3 regions of the Allobosea sp. 01N443 genome follow, and region 1 is predicted to be linked to each of the others. Evidence: riboswitches for the same ligand, from Rfam matches in the RefSeq annotation. Region 1 holds a riboswitch; each other region holds the start of a gene.
The links. Region 1 has a riboswitch for cobalamin ahead of AC1DRP_RS15540 (ABC transporter substrate-binding protein). Riboswitches for the same ligand answer to the same signal wherever they lie in the genome.
Positions count from the first base shown of each region.

Region 2: another riboswitch for cobalamin. It lies ahead of AC1DRP_RS06545 (TonB-dependent receptor plug domain-containing protein); the one in region 1 lies ahead of AC1DRP_RS15540 (ABC transporter substrate-binding protein).
Region 3: another riboswitch for cobalamin. It lies ahead of AC1DRP_RS08790 (CbtB domain-containing protein); the one in region 1 lies ahead of AC1DRP_RS15540 (ABC transporter substrate-binding protein).

Region 1 is NZ_JBFTRC010000054.1:18,421-20,672, reverse strand. Features, by position in the region: gene AC1DRP_RS15545 (FecCD family ABC transporter permease) at 1-445, opposite strand, end outside; gene AC1DRP_RS15540 (ABC transporter substrate-binding protein) at 454-1,482, opposite strand; cobalamin riboswitch at 1,759-1,968, opposite strand; gene AC1DRP_RS15535 (ribonucleotide-diphosphate reductase subunit beta) at 2,059-2,252, opposite strand, start outside.
Region 2 is NZ_JBFTRC010000014.1:54,388-56,639, reverse strand. Features, by position in the region: gene AC1DRP_RS06545 (TonB-dependent receptor plug domain-containing protein) at 1-1,166, opposite strand, end outside; cobalamin riboswitch at 1,287-1,487, opposite strand; gene ccoS (cbb3-type cytochrome oxidase assembly protein CcoS) at 1,505-1,681, opposite strand; gene AC1DRP_RS06535 (heavy metal translocating P-type ATPase) at 1,678-2,252, opposite strand, start outside.
Region 3 is NZ_JBFTRC010000022.1:8,039-10,290, reverse strand. Features, by position in the region: gene AC1DRP_RS08795 (CbtA family protein) at 39-779, opposite strand; gene AC1DRP_RS08790 (CbtB domain-containing protein) at 792-1,022, opposite strand; cobalamin riboswitch at 1,010-1,192, opposite strand; gene cobU (bifunctional adenosylcobinamide kinase/adenosylcobinamide-phosphate guanylyltransferase) at 1,333-1,857, shown strand; gene cobO (cob(I)yrinic acid a,c-diamide adenosyltransferase) at 1,871-2,252, shown strand, end outside.

The DNA of each region.
Region 1 (2,252 bases):
CCCCTGCGGCGAGCAAGGCAACGATGACGAGCGCAGCAATGGCGCCGAGGAAGGCACCGCCAGATATGCTGAGCGCAGCACCGCCGAAGCCCAGGATCATCACCGCGACCGCACCCGTCGAGGCTCCGGCCGAGATACCGAGGATATAGGGCTCTGCGAGCGGATTGCGCAGCAGCGCCTGCAGGATTGCCCCCGAAAGCGCGAGCGCTCCTCCGCAGAGGGCCGCCACCACAGCCCGGCTCAACCGGTAGTCGAAGATGACGCCCTGCTGGATCGCGCTCACGGGGTAGTCGAGATCGAACAACCCGTTGCCCAGGGCCCTGAAGACCGTGGCAAGCGGGATCGACATTTCGCCGATCGTCACGGCGAGCGCGATCGCGAGTATCAGCAGGACGAAGGCGAGGATCGCTACTGCGCCCCTCGCCAACCAGTTGGGCCGAACCACTCCATGGCTCACTTGGTGAGGCCGAAGCTCTTGATGCCGTTGGCCAGCGCCTCGATGCCGTCGATCGTATCAAGCCCGGCCCTGGTCGCGCCGACATCCATGATCACGATCCGCTGCTGCCGACTGGCGTCGAGCTTGCTCGCAACCGCGTCGGTCTTGAGGAAGTCGAGCTTGAGATTGATGTCATCTGCTGGGAAACGCCGGCGATCCATCTTGACCACGACGATGACGYCAGGGTTGGCGGAAGCGACGGTCTCCCAACCGACCAGCGGCCATTCCTCGTTGGTGGTGATGACGTTCCGGGCGCCGAGCTTCGACAGGATATAGGCAGGCACGCCATTCTTGCCGGCCAGGAAGGCGTCGCCCTTGATGTCCTTGCTGGAGAACCAGACCACGACGGGGACATCCTGCGGCTTGATACCGGCCACAGAAGCGACCGCCTTGTCCTCGCGGGCCTTCAATTCGGCGACCAGCGCCTCGGCGCGATCGGAGACGTCGAAGATCTGCCCGAACTCGCGAATATTGCGGTAGACGAGATCCATCGTGAACATCTGCGTGCGGACGCCGTCGCCCGGCCCGGAATTGTCCTTTCCGACGCAGTCGGTGGGCGAGACATAGGTCGGCACCTTCAGCTTCGCAAACTGGTCGCGCTTGCCGACGATGCCGTTGGGGCCGATATGCCATTCGAACATCGCAGTCACGAGGTCGGGTTCCTGGGCGACGACGGCCTCGAAACTCGGATCGTTGTCGGCAAGCCGCTTCACCTTGGCGTTGACCGCCTCATAGGGCTTCGCGACAGGGCTGAACCACACGGCTGTGCCCACGACCTTGTCGCCGAGCCCGAGCGCGTAGAGGATCTCGGTCTGCGTCTGTCCGACCGCCACGACGCGCTTTGGCGCCTGGTTGAACGTTATCGTCTCCCGGCAATTCTCCAGCGTCAGCGGATACTGCGTCGGCGCGGCCAAGGCCGCTCCGGACATCGACATGCCGATGGCTGCGACGAACGAAAGGCAAGAAAGGCGTGCGGCGCTGCGCATTGAAGTCTCCGATAGCGTCGAGCGACGGCATGCGTCGCGAGGCTCGAGGGCCTCGCACGGCCGATCCTGTAATGCAACAATATTACAATTTTGATAGACTGCTCGACGAGTCTGCGTCAAGCGCTCTGCCGCGGCTGCGACCGCGTGGTTCGGCATCATGGACATGGAATTCATCGCTCCCCGAGATGACGAGCCGGGAGCTTGAGCGGATCGGTTCGGGGGTGCGGGTCTACGACCTGCCGCCGACGCAAATCCCCCCGGACACCCCGCCCGAAAGACGCTTCTGCGATCAGGGCAGGTCTCCTGGCTCGCGGGTCAGCGCTGGCTTCGCCCGGCCTTCCCGGCGTGAGAGCGCCAGTGGACGTTGGGAGAAGAGCTCGCCGCTTACAGTTGCGGGGGCAGCCTCGGATTCGGCGCAGGGCGCCTCACCGAATTCCCTCTTAGCTTCGGGCCTGGACCCGAGGAACCTTGATCGCGGCCGACCATAGAGGGGCCCAAGGCGGCGTCAAGCCGCAGGCACCGACCACACCGCCTGCTGATGGAGCCCTGCAGCGAGACGGCTCCATCCTTCTCAGCTCACTCCCAGCTCAGAGCGCCGCCGTTCTGGTATTCGATGACGCGGGTCTCGAAGAAGTTCTTCTCCTTCTTCAGGTCCATCGCCTCGCTCATCCAGGGGAACGGGTTTTCCGTTTCCGCGAAGACCGGCGCGAGGCCGAGCTGCGCGCAACGGCGGTTGGCGATGAAATGCATGTACTGCTCGCAGAGCGCAG
Region 2 (2,252 bases), on a different contig from region 1:
AAATTCGACTGGAGTTCGGCAAAGGCGCCCGTATTGCCGTTGGATGCCGTGAGCGCGCGGGTTTCCAGCCGTTCGCGCTCGTATTGCAGACCCATCACCAGGGTCTGCCCCTTCATCAACTCAAGGTCGCCGCGCCAGTCGACCTTGGTGCGCTCGCCGAGATTCTCCGTCGGCAGGCCGAGGATACCAATCGCATTCGGCGTGCGGCCGGTGCGGTCCTGATTGCTGTAGGACAGGCCGAAGCGATTGACGAAGCGCCCACCAAGCGGATCCCAGACGACCTCTCCGCGGGTGAAGGCCTGCTTGTAGTCCTGGCTGCTGCGGAAGCTGCTGGGCGTGCTCGGAAAGCCGGAATCGCCGGTGAAGAGCAGGTAGCCGTCAGTGTAGCGGCCGACCCAGTTCAGCGACAGCGTATCGGACAGCGCGACGCCGAACCGGGCCGAATAGGTCCAATTGTCGTAGGAATTCGGGTTGACGCGGCGCCCCGACGGCACGAGCCCGGGAGGCGTCACCGGGGTCGAATCCGATTTGAAATGGGCGATGCTGAGGGCGTAGTTGAAGCGGTCATCGCCGCCGCTGAGGCCGACCGACTGGTTGAAGGTGCCGTATGAGCCGGCCTCGGCTCGGGCCGTGAGCTTCGGCGGACCCTCGCCACGCTTGGTGGTGATCGAGATGACGCCGCCCAGCGCGTTGGCGCCGTAGAGGCCGCTTTGCGGTCCGCGCAGCACTTCGATGCGCTCGATGTCGTCGGTCAGCATCGAGCCGAAATCGAAGGAGCGGTTCGGGGTCGACGGGTCGTTGGCCTCGATGCCGTCGATCAATACCTTGACGTGGTTGGAGTTGGTGCCGCGGATGAAGACCGAGGTCAGCCCGCCCGGCCCGCCGGTCTGCACGATATTGAGGCCGGGAACGGCGGCGAGCGCCTGCGGCAGGGTCCGGCGCTGCTCGCGCTCGATATCGCCCGCGGTGATGACGGTCACGGAATTGGCGATCTCGCGCGCTGGCGTGGGTCGCGTCGTCGCGCTGACGACGATTTCGTCGAGGGCAATCGATTCGGTGGCTGACTGGGCGGAGGCCTGGCTGGGGGGGAGGGAGCCGGCGGAGACAAGGAGCGGCAGGGTGATGAGCAGCCGGCTGCGCCGGGCAACCTTGGGAGGACGGATCACGATGGAACCTCGGGCGTTGACGTCTGTGGCACGTCACCGCGAACGCGAGGCCCCGTCCGCTGCCCTTAGCCAGCGTGCAGTTCAACAAGCGATCGAAACACCCCGTCCGAACGTGTTCGCGTGTGACCACGGCTGACGGCAGGTCTCCTGGCTCGCGGGTCGGTGCCTTGTCGCCGCCTTCCCAGGTCCGAGGGCCCCAGTGGCGTGTGGCGAAAGGCTCGCCGCTTACAGTTGCGGGGGCAGCCACGGCATTGAATGGCGAACCATCCGCACCGCATTCCCTTTTGATCCCCTAAGGGAACCGTCGCTGGCGAGGTAAGGCCGGAACGGCCGCTGCGTCAATGATCGTTGGTGCGGGTGTCCCCAGGCGAACGCAGGTCGTCATCCCTCAAAATGCGCCAGCTCGGTCCCTCGAGATCGCTGAACTGGCCGGTGCGCATGCACCAGAAGAAGGCCGCCAACCCCAGCAGTCCGAGACCGAGCGCCAGGGGGAACAGGATCACCAGGATATTCATGACGCCACTCCCGTATTCTGCCGCGACAGGCCGCGTCCCGCGCGCAGCGCGTTGAGCGTGACCACCAGTGACGATCCCGACATCGCGACGGCTGCGACGAGCGGCGTCGCGAAGCCCGCGACGGCAATCGGCACCGCGACGGCATTGTACAGCACCGCAAACCAGAGGTTTTCCAGCATGAGGTTGCGCGCCCTGCGGGCGATGCGCAGGCTGTCGGCGACCGGCATCAAGCTGTCGCCGATGAAGACAATGTCGGCCGAGGCCTGCGCCAGGTCGGTCGCGCTGATCGGCGAGATCGAAACATGGGCCTTGGCAAGGGCCGGAGCGTCGTTGAGCCCGTCGCCGATCATCAGCACCTTGCGCCCCTTGGCGCTGAGCCGGTCGAGCGCCTTGAGCTTCTCGTCGGGACGCAGGCCGGCTTCGGCCTCCGTGATACCGAGGGCCGAGGCGACCGGCGCGACAGCTTCGCTTCGGTCGCCGGAGAGAATGCGGATCTCGAGGCCGAGACCGCGTAGCGCGGCGATACAGTCGCGCGTCTCCGGCCGGATCTTCTGATCGACCGCGAAGATGG
Region 3 (2,252 bases), on a different contig from region 1:
TTTGCTTCCGGCGCGATCCCGGGGGATCGCGCTCAGCGTCAGGCCTTGGCCGGGGCTGCGGCACGGCGCGTCGCCCAGGGCCAGAGCACGCCGACGGCAAAGCCGGTAGCGAGCCAGAGGGCAGCCTGGAGCGCGAGCGAGAGCGCGGCGAAATGCGCTGCGATTTCGGCCGGGACCTTGCTCTCCGGGGCGGCGGGATGTGGTGCGCCGATCAGATGCGGGACGAGCATGGCAAGCACGGCAAGTGCCCGCAGCCAGCTCGCCTCCGTCCGCAGGAAGACCCAGAGGCCGCCGGCGGTGACGAGCGCGGTGGCGATCCACCAGGTCTGGCGGTGGAGCAGTTCGGCTGACGCGCTGCCGGGCAATTCCGGTGCGAGCCCGGTCGCCGGCACGAGGCCGAAGGCCAGGAAGCCGCAAGCCGCCCAGATCAGTGCGGTCCGTTCAGTGATGGCATCGCCCGCTGCGATCATGCCGCCGAGCAGCAGGGCGGCAAAGCCGATCGCGGTCGCAATGGTGACGATGGTGGTGAAGGCCGTGCGCTGCAAGCCGTCCTGTGGCTTCCACTCGGCGTGGTCGGCTGCGTCGGCGCCGCCATGGGCAAGGACGATCCTGGCATCGCCGGTGAAGCTGGCGTGCTGAAGCTCGGCTGCGCGCAACGCCGTCTCAAAGGTTTCCGCCTTGAGGATCAGCGGCGTGGTGGTGACATGCTGGAGTGCTGCGACCAGGAGCCCAGCAAGAAGCCCGGCCAGAAGACTGACCGTGAGAACACGATTGACCATGTTGCCTTTCCCTCAGTGGCAGGGAAAGGCGAGGGTGTGGCGCGTGTCGTGGGCTGCGTTGTGAACGCTGGTCGAATGGGCGAAGCCGACGGTGAAGATCAGGGCTGCGCCGAGTGCCAGGGCAGCTGCGACAGCCTTGACGCGCTCGGATGCGCTGGCCTGGGTGGTGATCGAAGCCGTATTCGTCGTCATCTCGGTCTCCTTGGCCACCCCGCCGGCAGCCCGCTGGATTGCATCACTCATCGACGGCAGGTCTCCTGGCTCGCGGGTCCGGATCTCTCGCCGCCTTCCCGGGACAATCCCAGTGGCCGATGGCGCGAAACTCGCCGCTTACAGTTGCGGGGGCAGCCGCGGTATCGCACCGCGTTCCCTTTTCACCTCCTTGCAGAGGCACCGTCGGGGATGATCATTAGCCATCTGCACGGTGCTGTGCAATGCAGCGATCGTGATTGCGAGCGCAGTGAAGCGATGTGATCTCTGATGGCCTGTCCCGGCTTGTTTCGCTTCGCTCGCCAGGTCCGTTCCTTAGGCTGATCTTCCCTGGGTTGAGATTTTGGCAGTGGCAGCGATCCTTTCCCCTCTTACCCTCGTTCTGGGCGGCGCCCGCTCCGGCAAGAGCCGCCATGCCGAGGCCCTGATCGAGATGGTGCCGGCGCCCTGGATCTATCTCGCCACGGCGCAGGCCTATGACGATGAGATGCGCGCCCGGATTGCCGAGCACCGCGCCCGCCGGTCGCAGGATTGGATGACCATCGATGCGCCGCTGGCCCTGGCGCAGGCGATCCGCGCGGTTCCCGCGGGGCAACCTGCCCTGGTGGACTGCCTGACGCTCTGGCTGACCAACGTGATACTGGCAGAGCAGGATGTGGCGGCTGCAAGCCGGGAACTGGTCGAGGCCTGCGTTTCGGCACGTGGCCCGGTGGTCCTGGTTTCCAACGAGGTCGGGCTCGGTATCGTGCCCGAGAATGCGCTCGCCCGACGGTTCCGCGACGAGGCGGGGCGGTTGCACCAGATGCTTGCGGCGCGGGCCGACCGGGTGATCTTCATGGTCGCCGGTCTGCCGATGCAGGTGAAATGAGCAGGAGGTTCCGATGACGATCGATGCTGACGAGGCCGCCCGCCACAAGGCCAAGATGGAAAAGCGCAAGGCGGTGCAGGATGCCGAGGTCGCCGCCAAGACGATCGAAAAGGGACTCCTGATCGTCAATACGGGGCCAGGCAAGGGCAAGTCGACCGCCGCCTTCGGATTGATCCTGCGGGCTCTCGGCCATGACTGGCGCGTCGGGGTGGTGCAGTTCATCAAGGGCGCCTGGGCGACAGGTGAACGCAAGGCGCTCGACGCCTTCGGCGATCGCATCGTCTGGCACACGATGGGCGAAGGCTTCACCTGGGAAACGCAGGACAAGGCCCGCGACATCGCTGCCGCCGGGCGCGCCTTCGCCAAGGCCAAGGCGTTGATGGACGATCCGGAGA